Regions from separate parts of the Desemzia sp. C1 genome, predicted to be linked through region 1. Evidence: riboswitches for the same ligand, from Rfam matches in the RefSeq annotation. Region 1 holds a riboswitch; each other region holds the start of a gene.
The links. A riboswitch is a leader RNA that binds a small molecule or an ion and turns the genes downstream of it on or off. The one in region 1 is predicted to bind lysine.
Positions count from the first base shown of each region.

Region 2: another riboswitch for lysine. It lies ahead of LMF32_RS11035 (TIGR00366 family protein); the one in region 1 lies ahead of dapF (diaminopimelate epimerase).
Region 3: another riboswitch for lysine. It lies ahead of LMF32_RS03605 (diaminopimelate dehydrogenase); the one in region 1 lies ahead of dapF (diaminopimelate epimerase).

Region 1 covers NZ_JAJIZP010000003.1:1,132,188-1,137,721, forward strand. Annotated here, with positions in the region: gene LMF32_RS05925 (cystathionine gamma-synthase) at 1-917, shown strand, start outside; gene LMF32_RS05930 (class I SAM-dependent methyltransferase) at 921-1,574, shown strand; gene LMF32_RS05935 (S-ribosylhomocysteine lyase) at 1,591-2,070, shown strand; gene dapD (2,3,4,5-tetrahydropyridine-2,6-dicarboxylate N-acetyltransferase) at 2,269-2,964, opposite strand; gene dapF (diaminopimelate epimerase) at 3,007-3,792, opposite strand; lysine riboswitch at 3,876-4,047, opposite strand; gene LMF32_RS05955 (pyridoxal phosphate-dependent aminotransferase) at 4,183-5,337, shown strand.
Region 2 covers NZ_JAJIZP010000003.1:2,182,845-2,188,378, forward strand. Annotated here, with positions in the region: gene LMF32_RS11020 (GTPase) at 1-673, shown strand, start outside; gene thpR (RNA 2',3'-cyclic phosphodiesterase) at 703-1,278, shown strand; gene LMF32_RS11030 (CoA pyrophosphatase) at 1,280-1,909, shown strand; gene LMF32_RS11035 (TIGR00366 family protein) at 1,945-3,345, opposite strand; lysine riboswitch at 3,496-3,643, opposite strand; gene LMF32_RS11040 (sensor histidine kinase) at 3,847-5,534, shown strand, end outside.
Region 3 covers NZ_JAJIZP010000003.1:644,497-650,030, forward strand. Annotated here, with positions in the region: gene LMF32_RS03590 (aldo/keto reductase) at 114-965, opposite strand; gene LMF32_RS03595 (MerR family transcriptional regulator) at 1,090-1,518, opposite strand; gene LMF32_RS03600 (GNAT family N-acetyltransferase) at 1,667-2,089, opposite strand; gene LMF32_RS03605 (diaminopimelate dehydrogenase) at 2,167-3,138, opposite strand; lysine riboswitch at 3,238-3,383, opposite strand; gene nrdD (anaerobic ribonucleoside-triphosphate reductase) at 3,601-5,534, shown strand, end outside.

The sequences.
Region 1 (5,534 bases):
TTTTCTCGTTATTTTCACAAGGGGATCATATCATAGTAGGTGACGATGTGTACGGTGGAACTTATCGTCTGATCAATTCTGTATTGAAAAGATTGGGGTTGACCTTTACGGTAGTAGATATGAGTGATTTAACGACTATCGAACCAGCTATTCTTCCAGAAACAAAAGCCGTTTTCTTAGAATCGCCTACTAATCCATTATTGAAAATCACTGATATTCAAGCAGTGGCTGAAATCGCTAAAAAACACGATTTGATAACGATTGTAGACAATACATTTGCTACACCTTATCATCAACGTCCATTGACATTAGGTGCGGATATTGTCTTACACAGCGCATCTAAATATCTAGGTGGGCACAGTGACATCGTGGCTGGTCTAGTAACTACAAGTGACTCACAAATAGCGGAACAAATTGGTTTTCTGCAAAATGCGATCGGCGGTATTTTAGGACCACAAGATAGCTGGATTTTACAACGCGGGATTAAAACATTAGGTATTCGGATGGATGCTCATGAAAAAAATGCTGCAGCTATCGTAGAGTACTTAGACAATCATGCGGCTATCGAAAAAGTTTACTATCCTGGATTAGAAAGCCATGTCGGACATGAGATCGCGAAGAAACAAACAAGCGGATTTGGCGGAATGGTCTCATTCGAATTGAAAGAAGGACTATCTGCTAAAGCATTTGTAGAGAAGCTGGAATTGCTCACTTTAGCGGAAAGCTTGGGAGCAGTCGAAAGTCTGATCGAGATTCCAGCCTTAATGACTCACGGTTCCATTCCTAAAGAAGACCGCGAAAAATCAGGTATCAAAGATGAATTGGTCAGATTCTCAGTAGGCTTGGAAGATGCTGAAGATTTGATCGCAGATTTAGAGCAGGCTTTAACACATGTTTCATCATCTATGGAGGGATAATGAATGGGAAGAGAGTTTCTGGATATTTTCACAGATTGGGCAACGGATTACGATGATTTTGTAACTGGAGAAGACGAAGAGTATAAGGAAGTTTTTTCAGGGTACGACTTGATTTTGCAAGAACTGGTCAAACGAAGTGGCGAATTTGTTCTGGAGCTGGGGGTCGGGACTGGAAATTTAACGCGAAAACTGTTGGCGGCGGGGAAAAGAGTTTATCCCATTGAGCCTTCTGGAGAAATGCGGCAACTAGCAGATGCTAAACTGTTGGGAACTGTCGATATCATCGATGGGGATATGCAAAATTTTCCGTTACCACCGTACAAAATAAACACTATTTTGAGTTCATATGTGTTTCATCATTTGAATGCCGGCGAAAAAGCAGAAGTTCTGTACCAATATTATGACCTTCTGGAAGATGGAGGAAGCGTAGTTTTTGCGGACACCATGTTTATAGATCAAGATTCTTATGACCAAAAAACAGCTGAAGCTGCTCACAACCAATTTTATGGTCTAGCTGAAGATTTAAAACGAGAATATTATCCATTGATACCTGATTTGTATCATTCTTTCAAAGATGCTGGTTTCAGGGTTTCCTTTACGCAAATGAACCCGTATGTTTGGATCGTAGAAGGCAAGAAAGAAAGCAAATTGAATTAGAAAAGGGGTTTTTAATATGTCAGAAAAAATGAATGTTGAAAGTTTTAACTTGGACCACACAAAAGTCCGTGCACCATATGTACGTTTAGCGAGTGAAAAAACAGGATTGAATGGGGACCGTATATTAAAATACGATGTGCGTATGGCACAACCCAATAAAGAGCACTTGGATATGATGTCTGTTCATTCTTTAGAACATTTGACGGCAGAATTGATCCGCAATCATGCAGATTATGTGGTTGATTTTGGACCGATGGGATGCCAAACAGGTTTTTATTTGACAGTTGTGAATCACGAAGACTATCAAGATATCTTGGAATTACTTGAAAAAACAATGAAAGATGTATTGGTAGCTGTAGAAGTTCCAGCCAGCAACGAAAAACAATGTGGCTGGGCAGCTCACCACACTTTAGCGGGAGCACAACAAATTGCTCGTGACTTCTTAGCTAAGCGCAATGAATGGCATTTAGTGTTTGAACATGCAGAAGCAGAATAGGTAGGTTCACTTAGTAGGAGATTGCGCTTCAAATGGCTCTAATCAATTAGAAAATGAAGAGCGAGGAAATGGTGTAATATACCAGTTCCTCGCTCTTTTACGTTCCCTTTTGCATTCATTATTTGGAAAAAGGGAGCGCAAATGGACTTTCGACACTTTAGAAGCAGCGTATCTTTTGGGACGGGCCATTTCTTGCTTTTACAACTCGCGCAAAGCAGCAATCAATTCAGTATTGCTGGCGGTTTTTTCATCTTTTGCTTTTAAAACACGCGCTGGAATACCGCCAACCACCACATTTTCTGGAACATTTTCGATCACCACTGCTCCAGCAGCGACAACACTTCCTTTACCGATTCGAACGCCCTCAATAACAACAGCATTAGCGCCAATCAAAACGTCGTCTTCGACTACTACAGGAGTGGCTGAAGCGGGTTCAACTACGCCAGCTAAAACAGCACCAGCACCGATATGGCAATTTTTACCAACAATAGCTCGACCGCCAAGAACAGCTCCCATATCGATCATGCTTTTTTCACCGATGACAGCACCAATATTGATGACCGCTCCCATCATGATCACAGCATGATCGTGGATTTCCACTTGGTCTCGGATGATAGCTCCGGGTTCTATGCGGGCATTTATGTCGGTAGCGTCAAGAAGAGGAACAGCGCTGTTTCTACGATCGTATTCCAATTCTACATCACTGATGTATTCTTTATTTAGTTCAAGAATGACCTTCAAATCTTCATAATCTCCGAAAACAACTTTAGAGAGTCCTTCTCCAAATACTTTACAGTTCGGGAAATCAATAGACTCGGTCAGGTTGATATGAGCTTTTACCGGTGTCTGTTTTTTAGCTTGTTGGATAAATAGAATAATGTCTTGTGCGTTCATGGGAAATGTCCTCCTAGTGGGTTAAAGAATATTTTGCTAAAATTATTTCTTGTATTCAAATACAGCTGGACCGTTCATATAAACATCTTCTGTTCCAGAAATGGTCAATGCCCCTTGTTCTAAATGTACAGTCACCTTATCTTTTACGAGACCTGCGTCTCTGGCTACGACGAAGCTGGCACTGCATCCAGTCCCGCAAGCCAATGTCCAGCCGACACCGCGCTCAAAAGTCCGCACGATCAGTTCATCTTGATTCAACACCTGTACAAAATTAACATTGGTTTGCTGTGCAAATAAAGGGTGGTGACAAAGCTTTTCGCCTAAATCGGATTCCAGCATAGCCGGTGCATCTTCTACAAAAACAACCGTATGTACAGTTCCCATAAATAAACTAGTGAATGTAATCTCTTTCCCATCAATATAAATCGTTCGATTGACGTAAGAAGCATCATCCGCAGCTCCAAAAGCTTCATTTGAATAATCAGGCCGGCCAATATTGACTTCGCAATAGAAGGGCTCATGTTGGAGGATGTCTACGATCATTTCGCCCGCCAAGGTTTGGACAGCAAATTGGTTTTCTGCAGTCAATCCTTTGTCTAGAACGTATTTGGCAAAACAACGAATTCCGTTGCCGCACATCGGAGCTTGAGAGCCGTCACGATTGAACAGCAGCATCTCCAAAGGGTTTTGTTTGACGACGATAAGCCCATCTGTATCAAATTGTTCTGAACTGCATAAAACAGCAGCCTCTTCCGCATAATTCATTCCATCTTCAAAATCACGGATCACAAAAGTATTGCCGCAACCGTTGTATTTATAAGTCGACATACCAAAACCCCTTTTATATTTTTTTCCAAGCAACAAAAAAAGACCCATTGCTGGCGTCTTAAATGTATGCAATTGTTTTGCAGACATATAATAGCGCCTCTGCTGTTCCAGCAGGAGTGACATAGGTATTCCCCATATCCCCACGAAAAAAGATCCGCCAATCTTTATCGTTCGGCAATGGCTGCCTTTCGTACACCGTCACAGAATGCCTTCTTTGGTGTAGTACTCATCTACATTGCTACCTCTATTCAATTTTTAATTTACGTTTTTGATTTTTTATATCTTACCACTAAATGTTTTCTTTGTCTATTTGTCAAAAAAGAAAAATTAAAGATTGTTTTTTTTCTGCAAACTGGTACACTTTTTTTCATAAGAAAAAGGAGTGATCGAATGAAAGAACTGTTGAATAAAGACGTCCTTCAATTGCAAACAAGCGAAATACGGGCATTTAACCAATATGCAGTAGATAATCAGGCTTCACTGTTTCTAACTTTAGGAGAACCAGATTTTCCAACACCAGAATCTATAAAAGAAGCGGCAATCGATTCCTTAAATAGAAACCAAACACGCTATTCATCAGCTCAAGGAAGCCTTGAACTAAGAGAAGCCATTTGTGCATTTGAGAAAAAAACGAATCACGTAGATTATTCACCAGAGGAAGTCATGATCACAGTTGGTTCTACAGAAGCTATTTCAACGGCTTTAGCGACCCTATTGAATCCTGGAGAAGAAGTGATTATTTTACAACCCGCTTTTCCTTTATATCGGCAATTGATTCAAATGAATAGAGGAGTATGCGTCTCAATCGATACTTCTGAGAACCAATTTCAACTGTCAAAAGAAATGCTGGAAGCAGCGATCACTCCTAAGACTAAAGCTATTATCATCAATACTCCAAACAATCCTACAGGAACGATGCTGGATGCTTCTTCACTAAAAGTGATTTATGAAGCTGTGAAGAAACATGAGCTTTTTGTGATCAGCGATGAAGTGTACAATCAATTAGTGTTTACTGAGTTACCTAGTCCATTATCGCAATATACGGATATCAAAAAATATATCATCACGTGTCAAAGTTTCTCGAAACCATACGCTATGACTGGTTGGCGTATCGGATACTTAATAGCGGATCAGGAATTTATTGAAGAAGCCCTCAAAATTCACCAATATGTGCTTTCATGCGTCAACACCTTCATTCAAGATGCCGCTATAGCTGCACTGGATTACGATGTGAAAGAGATGCTGGATTCTTACCGCTTACGGAGAGATTATGTTTATGACCGTTTGAGAGCTATGGGCGTGGACGTGGAATTGCCAGACGGTACTTTTTACATACTGCCATCGATCAAAAAATATGGGATGACTTCCTATGAATTTTGTAAACAATTAGTTCTTGATCAAGGAGTAGCTTTGATTCCAGGCAGCTATTTTGAAGCAGATGATTATGTACGAATCAGTTTTTGTGTCGACAGGAACGTTTTAGAAGAAGCGATGGACAGATTGGAGCTTTTCCTTTCTCGTTTACCTAAAGCAGAAGAGCAGTAAGGTATGCTCAAATGGTTTGCGTTCCTTTATTAGCGGAAACAGCAGAAAAACGGTACGCAAAAATCATTTGCGTACCGTTTTCTCGGTAAAAAGAGAAATAAAGGAACGAAAGCAACATTTGCGTTCCTAAAAGGCATCAAAATCCTCAAAAAGGGGACGGAAAGCGTTCTCGCAGATTCCGCAATACCTAAACCAGC
Region 2 (5,534 bases), 1.1 Mb from region 1:
GATCATGGAGGATTTATCCATACCGGCTTATGGATTAAAAGAATTGATCTTGACGACTCTTGAAATTATTCCTGAGGAAACAAAAGAAGCTTTTAATAATGCCCAGCAAGTAGATATCGCTCTTAAAGCCAAATCTGCTCGCACATGGGCGACAAAATACATTGTGTCTTCTTTTGGGATCGGATTTTTGCCGATACCATTTTCTGATGCCTCATTGCTTGTTCCTATGCAAGTGGGTCTATTGGCGCATATCACAGCAATATTCGGCATCTCCATGGACAAAGCAACGATCACCAGTTTAGTGGCGGCCATTGGAGGAACAAGCGGAGCTACTTACGCTGGACGTTATATCGTATCCAATGTGGTCAAATTTATCCCCGGAGCTGGAACGATTGCGGGAGGTATCATCAGCGGGACAACAGCATCCATTATAACGACAGCTTTGGCCATGAGTTATATTGAAGTTCTTTCTATTATTGCTCAAGGAGAAAAAGATGGAAAGTATCCTGACTTAGCTAATATTGAAACATTGATGCGGGAAAAATTTGAAGAGAGACTGAAGAAGTCCAGTAAAAAACAAGCGGTCGAAACCACTGAAACAGAGGATCTTTCGTCAACTGAACTATCTAGTCCTAAAGAGAAGAAAAAATGGTGGAGAAGAAAGAAATCATAAGACTGACATGACGCAGGGGGTGAAAATGGATGCGTGTTTTTGTTGGGTTTGAACTGGACGAAACAGCAAAAAAGGCTCTTTTTAATGTGCAGCAGCAAATGATTCCTGCTGCAAAAAAAGGCCGTTTCACGGATAAACACAATTTTCATTTCACCCTTCAATTCATTGGTGAAGCCAATCCAAAAGAAATCGGTCAGTTAAGAACGATAGTCGCTGAAACAGCAGCTGAAACGAGCCCTTTTGATCTGTCAGTAGAGGTACTTGGTGCATTTCAAAAGAAAAAAGGCTTGATTCTATGGGCCGGTCCAAAAACAAGCGACCCATTGCTGCAACTGTATGAACGGCTGCATACTGTAATGAGAAAGAAATCGTTTATTATTGAAAAACAGCCTTACACACCTCACATCACTCTAGGACGAAACATTGGATGGAAAGAAAGCGCCAAAATTTCTTTCAACCCATCATTAGAGCATCCAATCCCCGTCCAATTAGAGTATTTGACTTTATTTGAAAGCGTACGCGTAAATGGTCGCTTAATGTATCGTCCTTTTGTGCGGTATCCCTTAAAGAGTTCAAAGAAATCTGCTGAAAGGAAAGAAGAATGATTTGATAGACAACATAGAAACGTTTTTCGCTCAATACCAGCCAAAACCGTTACACGTAACCAAAGAATACGCCGTACTCATCCCTATCATTGAAGTAGATGGTATTCCGCACTTGTTGTATGAGGTGCGCAGCCAACATATCTCCCAACCAGGAGACACATCTTTTCCTGGCGGCAGAGTTGAGCCGAATGAGACAGTTAAAGAAGCAGCGATTCGTGAAACTGTTGAAGAGCTGCAGATCCCAATCGAATCAATTCATGTCTTAGGAGCAATGGATTACATCGTTCAGAACAACCGTGTCATTCATTCAGTATTAGCCGAAATCAAAGGGGTAGACTTGCTGGATATTATTTGGAATGAAGAAGTAGAAGAAATCTATACGGTGCCGATTCAATACTTTATAGACAATGAACCGGATCATTATACGGTCTTAGGAATGATGAAGTACCCGCCTGATTTTCCTTATGACCGCATTCCAAATGGAAAACAATACAATTTCGGAAAACCTAAAAGCACGATTCCTTTTTACAATTTAAGTGATCATTATTTGTGGGGCTTTACAGCTTCACTGACCGAACGGCTTATTCATTTGATCAAAGAAAATAAGTTGTTTGACAGTAAAAAAGAGTGAGGCTCAAAGGCCTCACTCTTTTTATTTGCGTTTAATTAGAACGGTCCGTATTGAATGTAGTTCGCGATCAATAAGAAAATCATTCCCATAACCAACCAAATCAACATCAATTTACCAATGAATTTCAACCAAACATCATAAGATACTTTAGCGATGGATAATTGAGCCATCAATACACCAGAAGTTGGGATAATCGAATCCATAAAACCATCACCGAATTGGAACGCTAAAACAGCAGTTTGACGTGTAATACCCAATGTATCCGCTAATGGAATCATTACTGGCATAGTAGCTGCTGCTTGTCCGCTTCCAGACGGAATAAAGAAGTTGATCACGATTTGAGTGATGTACATTCCAACGACTGCTAATGAATCCGGTAGAGAACTGATCAAATGAGACAAATAGTTGATCAATGTGTCAATGATCAATCCATCTTCCATAACCACTAAGATTGAACGAGCGATCCCTACAACTAATCCAGCGAAGACCATTTCTTTCGCTCCAACGACAAATGATTCTGCGATGTCGCTTGGAGACATTCTTGAAATCAATCCAGTTAAAATACCCATTCCAAGGAAAACTGAACCAATCTCGACAATAAACCAGCCGTATTGGAATACACCGTAACCAATAATGGCAAAACCGCCAATAAATACAATCAATGTAGCTAAATGTCTTTTAGTGAAAGCAGGAAGATTTTCAAAATCGATTCCTCCAGCAGTCACATGGGTACCTGCTTTGCAGTCATACAACAAGCTTGTTTCTGGATTTTTCTTTACTTTCTCTGCGTAACGCATCAAGAATACAGATGTAGCTACCCATAGAGAAAGAAGAATAATAATTCTAAAGCCGACTCCAGAAAACAACGGCAATTCAGCAATTTCTTGAGCAACTCCTACAGAGAAAGGATTCATGAATCCGGCGAAAAATCCGATGGCTGCTCCTAAAGAAATAATCGATACACCGACTAAGGCGTCATAACCTAGAGCCAATGCTAAGGCTACACCGATTGGGATAAATACAATCGTTTCTTCTGAAAGCCCCATTGTAGAGCCCAACACACCAAAGACTAATAGTAAAATCGGAATGACCCATTTTTCTTTTCCTTGCAGTCTTTTAACCAATAAGTTGATTCCAGAGCTGATCATACCTGAATCTGTGATCAATTGGAATGCTCCTCCTACGATGAATAAGAAGAAAATGATGTCAGCTGTCTCCGTCATTCCTTTTGGAACGGATTTTAATACATCAAAAAATCCTTGTGGGTTCGATTCAACGATAGTGTAAGAATCAGGAATAACCACTGTCCGTCCGTCAACTTCAGCACGTTCAAATTGACCGGCCGGTAAAACATATGTCATGATCGCCATAACGATCGTAAAAGAAAGTAGTGTCACGAATGTATGTGGAATTCGTGATTTTTTTTGTTGCAACATAATAATAAGTCCTCCTAGTATTTTATCGAAATCAATACTATTCATTAAAATGCTTTTGAAGAGGCAGCAGAAAAAGTAAAAAAAATACACAAAAAAGCTATGAGCAAAAGGGCCCATAGCTTTATTTATACTAGACTATACCTTCTGCCCACAACATGAAGAGCGCTCCTATAGCAAATTTGGGCAATTTGCTTAGGCAGTGCTACGCTTATTCAGCGCAGCCCCAGTACATTAGCACTTCGGCGATAATTCCTTTCAGATACTCTTACTCTTAATTACCGCGACCTCTACATCACATTGAATAATATTCAGTTCATCAACAGTTACAAACTATACATCATCCTTAAAAAGATTGCAATCTTTTGGAAAGGTTTCTAATAAAAGCCTTCGTTTTCCCCCGATTTTAATAAATTGATGCATAAAAATACCATTATTTTTTTCAGAAATGGTGTAGACTAAGAGTAGAAAATAGTTTTTGTCTACTTTACTGGAGGAGTGCTTATGCTGTCATTATTTATCCTACTGCTTGAAAGAAGCGGTTTGATTATCTTATTAGCTTACCTGTTGATCAATATTTCTTACTTCAAAACAGCTTTAGCCAACCGAAAAGATTTGTCTGTTAAAATCAAATTAATCATGGTTTTTGGTGTGTTTGCATTGATCTCAAATTACACAGGAGTCGAGATCAACAAAGATCAACTGATCATGAACCAATTTGTCACTCAATTATCTGCAGACTCGGCTCTTGCGAACACACGGGTATTGACGATCGGTGTCTCCGGATTGATCGGGGGCCCACTCGTTGGGACGATTGTAGGACTGATATCTGCAGTAGTCCGCTACTTCCAAGGAGGAGGAAACGTGCATATTTACGTTATTTCATCCTTATTGATCGGATTGTTTTCAGGCCATTTCGGTGGACGCTTTGTTAAAAAAGGAAACTATCCATCTGCCGTTGACGGGATAAAAATCGGCTTTTTGATGGAGTTGGTTCAAATGCTGTGTATCTTACTATTAGGCAGTTCATTCGCCGAGTCGTGGGAGCTGGTTCGTTTTATCGCCTTGCCGATGTTATTGACCAACAGTATTGGTACAGCAGTTTTCTTATCCATTATCGACACGACTTTAAAGCAGGAAGAACAGACAAAAGCTGTCCAAACGCACGATGTGTTGCAATTAACGAATCAGACACTGCCTTATTTCCGTTCTGGGTTAAACGAAGAATCGTGTGAAAAAGCTGCAAAAACCATTAAAGAATGGATGAAAGTAGACGCTGTCAGTATCACCAATCAAGATCGAATTTTAGCTCATGTCGGAGCAGCCAGTGATCACCATATTCCATCTACCGAGATCATCACGGATCTGTCTAAGCAAGTGTTGAGTTCGGGCAAACTAAGAGAAGCGCATTCGCGCCAGGAAATCGGCTGCAATCGTTCTGACTGTCCTTTAGCAGCGGCTATTGTGATTCCTTTGCAGTCAAAAAATAAAACAGTCGGCACGTTAAAATTGTATTTTACGGATCCGTCAAAACTAACTTTTGTGGAACGACAGTTAGCAGAAGGACTAGGCAATATCTTTTCTCAACAAATCGAATTGGGTGAAATAGAAGAACAAAGCAAACTCTTACAAGATGCGGAGATAAAATCTTTGCAGTCTCAAGTCAATCCGCATTTTTTCTTCAATTCAATCAATACGATCTCAGCCTTGATCCGTATAGATAGCGAAAAAGCTCGAACACTCCTGATTCAGTTGAGCAATTTTTTCCGATCCAATTTAACCGGGGCAAGAACCAATATGATTCCTTTAACCAAAGAACTGCAGCAAGTAGAAGCTTTTCAAACATTAGAGGAAGCTCGCTTCCCAGGGCGGTATAAATTAACGATCGACTACGACAAAGAACTGGAACAAACCTTGTTACCGCCTTTCTTGATTCAAGTGTTGGTCGAGAACGCTTTTAGACACGCGTTTAAACACCGTAAAACAGGCAATCACGTTTGGGTAGATGTTCATGGAGAAGAAGAAACAATCCAAATCAGTGTAAGTGATAATGGGGTAGGAATCGATCCTGCACTAGTTGATAAACTGGGCAAAGAGATCATTCCTTCTGAAAAAGGTTCCGGATCTGCATTGGAAAATCTAAATAAACGCTTGATCGGACTTTTTGGAGAATCGGCAAAACTGCAGTTTCA
Region 3 (5,534 bases), 490 kb from region 1:
TATAAGAACTTTTCTAAATACTAAAGAAATAAATAAGAAGAAAAGAAGAAGATTTCATTATTTTAGTTGGTAATGAAAAAGATGCTTCCTTTTGCAGAAAGCATCTTACAAATCTAAACGTCTAATATTCGACCAGCTAAAGCTTTAATCATTTCAGGATCATCATGAGAGAAGAATTGGCTCTCGCTTTTATCTAATGTTTTAATGGCTTCTTTGTCTTCTTCAGTTAAAGCAAAATCGAAGATAGATAAATTCTCTTCCATCCGTTCTGGTTTTACAGTCTTCGCTAATACAATAACATCCTGCTCGACCAGCCATCGAATAATCACTTGAGCCACCGTTTTGTTATATTTAGCCCCAATAGCTGCTAAAACGGGATTTTGGAATAAGTTGTTTTTCCCTTCAGCAAATGGTGCCCATGCTTCTGAAACGATTCCCTCAGCTCTTAACAATTCGAGCGTTTCACTTTGCTGATGATAAGGATTGATTTCAATCTGATTTACTGCGGGAGTTGTTTTATTGAATTGGGATAAGTCGACAGCTTTAGCAACTGAAAAATTACTGACTCCAATAGCCCGAATTTTACCCTCTTCCTGTAACTTTTCCATTGCTCGCCAAGCACCATATGTGTCATTATATGGTTGGTGCAAAAGCAGTAAATCAACATACTCCAAATTCAATCTGTCTAAAGAACGTTTGAATGACTCCAATACACCATCATAAGTCGTATTACTGATCCAAATTTTTGTAGTAATGAACAACTCTTCTCTTGAAACACCCGATTTTTTGATTCCTCTCCCAACAGCTTCTTCATTCAAATAGCTTTGAGCTGTATCGATATGTCGATATCCTGCTTTTATGGCATTTATAACTGACTCTTCTGCTTCTTGCGGATCTGTGATTTGAAAAGTTCCGAATCCTAAAATAGGAACCTTTACTCCATTGTTTAATTTTATTGTTTGCATACAGCACTTTCCTTTCTTTACTAAAATTGATTTCGCTTACATTTAAATGTAGATACCATCTATTTCTACTGTAAACTATAGAGTGTACTCCATAGCAAGTACTTTCTTCTCTTCATTTCTATTTTTATTCCATTTCTTTAACATGAGCCATTTCCCATAACTGTTCGATGTCTTTCTCTTCTACAGAACCAGCTTGAAATTGCGCTACATGCTCATCATAAGTAGCAATCTTATGGATCAGCAAATCCCGTGCCTGTTCCATCTCAACAATACGAGCTTCTATCTGTTGGAGTTGATTAGAAAGAATTTCTTTCTGCGCTTTTGAAACGTCTTCGGTAGATTGAGCTAATGTTGCAAATTCAATCATCGATTCGATAGATAACCCTGCTTTACGTAAACTTTTTGCTAAAAAAATCCAATTCAAATCCATTGTCGTATAATTCCGATACCCATTTTTATCCCTTTTGACAGGCGGAATGACACCGACTCTTTCATAATACCTTAACGTATCTATCGATAACTCAAACATCTTTGCTGCACTTTTAATGTTCATCTTTCAACCTCCTAAACATTCATACTAACTAGTATTATAAACTATGGAGTTTACTCCATACCAACAAATATAAATGGTTGATGAAATGAAAAAAAGCAATCTCTTTGGTCACTACAAGAGATTGCTTTTTAACTACTGTAACTAACGCTCACATTCCATCGTATCTTCGGTCTTTCACGAAAGCGGCTGCTTCTAGATCCTCTGCCATTTTAAATCCTTGGCGTTTGTAGAAAGAAATAGTACTTTCTGTTCGATCCGTTAACAGCAGATTTTGATTGACCTTAGGATACTTGTTGAGTACTCGATCAAGCAGCTCGCCGCCAATTCCTTGGTGTTGAAAATCGGGTTTCACCAATAGATCTTGTACAAATAAAATCGTCTCTTTATCAGTAATATACCTAACTAATCCAATCAATTCCTGTTCTTTATACGCAGTGATTATAAAAGAATTTCGGATGCCTCTTAACAGTTTTTCCATGTCTTTCGTATAAGCGGACCACCCCACTGAATCGTATAAAGCATGAACAGCTTTTTCCGGCAGATGTTGGTTTTCTTTAAAGATAATTGTCATGTTGTTTTCTCCTCTGATTTTATTTTTTCTTAATAATCAGTAGAAGATTTCATACAGCAACGTCATTTAAGCCCTCCTTAAAGCAGTTCTTTCCGCAACTCTGCTCCTGATTTTGGAGAAAGATACGCTGGTGCGATATCAAAAACCGTTTTGGCGCCGTATTGTTTTTCTTGTGCTAAACGATAGGCTGCTCGAGCATAAGCAATAGCTGCAGCTGCAGTGAATTGAGGATTGCTGTCCAAATCTAAGCTGAATTCATAAACAGCCATATTCGCTTCATCAGTATACCCTCGACGAATCACACGTCCGCCATGCGGCATCCCTGTATGCTGCTGGTAGAACTCTGCTTCATTTATAAAATGAACTTCTGATTCGTATTCTGCAAAATAATCTTTCATCGTTTGGATGTCTTTTGTGATGCCTTCTTTATCTGCACCTTCTTCAGGCACAATATAGCACACTCGTTTATGAGAAGAGGTTTTTGTGTAAGAAACTTCTTTCCCTTCTTTGATTTCCGTGATCAAATCGTCATTAGGAAGAGTATATTGTACCCCTAATTTAACACCCGCTACTCGTCTGATAGCGTCACTGTGCCCTTGGCTGACCCCTTTGCCCCAGAACGTATATGTTTCTCCTTTGGGCAATACAGATTCCGCTACCAATCGATTCAATGAAAACAAACCAGGATCCCATCCAGTCGCAATCACTCCTACTGTCTGATTGGTTAGTGCTGTTTCATTGATACTGTCAAAGTGAGCCGGTATTTCAGCATGATTGTCGTAGCTGTTTACTGTGTGGAAATTCTGTTGCAGTACAGGAGCTTGGACAGGAATATCCGACTTCGATCCTCCACATAGAATCAAGACATCGATCTTATCTTTAAAATCAGTGATTTCGTCCAACTGATAAACTGCTGCATTACTCGGCACTTGTGCAGGATCTCTTCGTGTGAAGACACCTGTTAGTTCCATATCCGGGTTCAAGGCCAACTCCGTCTCTACCCCTTTTCCTAAATTACCATACCCTACAATACCAATTTTGATCGCCATCGTGTTTCCCCTTTCCAAATCCCTTATTGAATAATTGTTCATGAAAATAAACAAAAAATCATGAGCAAAAGGCACCCATGATTTTCTCCTTCTGCCCTCAATATAAGCAGTTCTTCGCATTTGAGATGGGCATCTCAAAGTTGACAGTACCATACTTATTTAATATGATCCCAATGCTTTCTAGCATTTCGGCGACTGCACCTTTCGACAAGCTACTCTTTACAACCGCGACCTCTATCTTATATCGACTATTCTGTTTAATTTTCTTAACCCTAACACACGGTTTTTTAGAAATCAACTCATTCCTGTGGAGCGGAATGTGGCAACCAACAGATACTTACTAAAACACAACATGTAGTATTTAAGTAATTAAAAAAGTTATACATATGGTGTTTTTTTAGTTGTTATTTATTTTTTTAGCGGTAAAATAAAGAATAGATCATATAGAAAGCAGGAAGTCATATGTCACCACATCAAAAAAATGCAGTCTTACATAACCCTTTAACTGTCCAAAAAAATGACGGTCATTTAGAACCGTATCAATCTTCTAAATTGAAACGTTCGCTTTTAAAAGCTGCCCGTTTGGCGGACACTACAGAGTTATCCGATTTTAATGCTCTCGATTTGCTTAATGAAATAGAAAATTCTCTTTATTTTGAAGAAGAGGAAGTTGTTTCAACACTTTATTTAGATAGTCTTGTGAAAAAAGTTCTATCATTAAAAGGGTATCAAGCAACTTTAGAACACTACCAAGAATTCCAATCGAGTAAGCAACGTTCCCGCCATCAAAACCGAGATATCGATTATATGATTACTAAATTGTTGGCAAAAGATAAGACAGTAGTCAACGAAAACGCCAATAAAGACAGCAATGTATTCAACACCCAGCGCGATTTGACCGCCGGAATAGTGGCAAAAACGATTGGTATACGTTTATTGCCTAAATCGGTTGCCAATGCCCACGAAAAAGGCGACATCCATTATCATGATTTGGATTACACACCCTACTCTCCTTTAAGCAACTGCTGCTTGATCGACTTTGAGAATATGTTCGCTCAAGGGTTCAAAATAGGGAATGCTGAAGTAGAAAGTCCTCGTTCTATCCAAACAGCAGCTGCCCAAACGGCTCAGATCATTGCAAATGTGGCTTCCAGTCAATACGGCGGCTGCAGCTTTGACCGGATCGATGAAGTGTTGGCTCCCTATGCACAACTCAATCATCAAAAGCATCAATCAGAAGCTGAAAAATGGATCTCAGATCCTGAAAAGAAACAAGCTTACGTAACAGAACGAACTCAAAAAGACATTTATGACGCGATGCAAAGTTTAGAATATGAAATCAATACGCTTTATACTTCCCAAGGTCAAACACCTTTTACTAGTATTGGTTTTGGTTTAGGAACGAATTTGTTTGAAAGAGAAATCCAAAAAGCTATTCTCCAGATTCGAATCCAAGGCTTAGGGAAAGAAAAGCGGACAGCCATTTTCCCAAAACTGATCTTTACGTTAAAACGCGGATTGAACTTAAGCCCGAGCGACCCTAATTATGATATCAAACAGTTAGCCATAGAATGTTCTACTCAACGAATGTATCCGGATGTTTTGAGTTACGACAAAATTGTGGAGTTGACTGGAAGCTTCAAAGCGCCTATGGGTTGCCGATCATTCTTACAAGGATGGAAGAATGAACAAGGACAAGACATTACAGCTGGCCGTATGAATTTGGGCGTAGTGACACTGAACTTGCCTCGAATGGCTTTAGAAGCAAATGGAGACTTCTCTCTTTTTTGGACCATTTTCCGTTCTCGATTGGCTGTAGCCAAAGAAGCACTCGTTTATAAAGCTAAGCGGGTAGAAGAGGCTCTTCCTGAAAATGCGCCGATCCTTTACCAACATGGAGCATTTGGACAGCGGCTCGCTCCCGGAGAATCTGTAGCGTCTTTATTTGCTCACAAACGAGCAACTGTTTCACTCGGTTATATCGGATTATATGAAGTTGCAGCTTCTTTTTACGGGAATGATTGGGAAGCGAACCTTGAAGCAAAAGAATTTACTCTGGAGATCGTTAAACAATTGAAAAATGCTGCTGATCAATGGGGTGACGAATACGGCTATCACTTCAGTGTATATTCTACTCCTAGTGAAAGTTTGACGGATCGTTTTTGTCGTCTGGATACCGAAAAATTCGGTGAGGTCCCAGACATTACCGCTAAAGGTTATTATACGAATAGTTTCCATTATGACGTCCGGAAAAATCCTACTCCTTTTGAAAAGCTGGATTTTGAAAAAGACTATCCGCAGTTTTGTTCTGGAGGCTTTATCCATTACTGCGAATACCCGAAACTGGATACCAATCCAAAAGCTCTGGAAGCAGTATGGGATTATGCCTATGATCG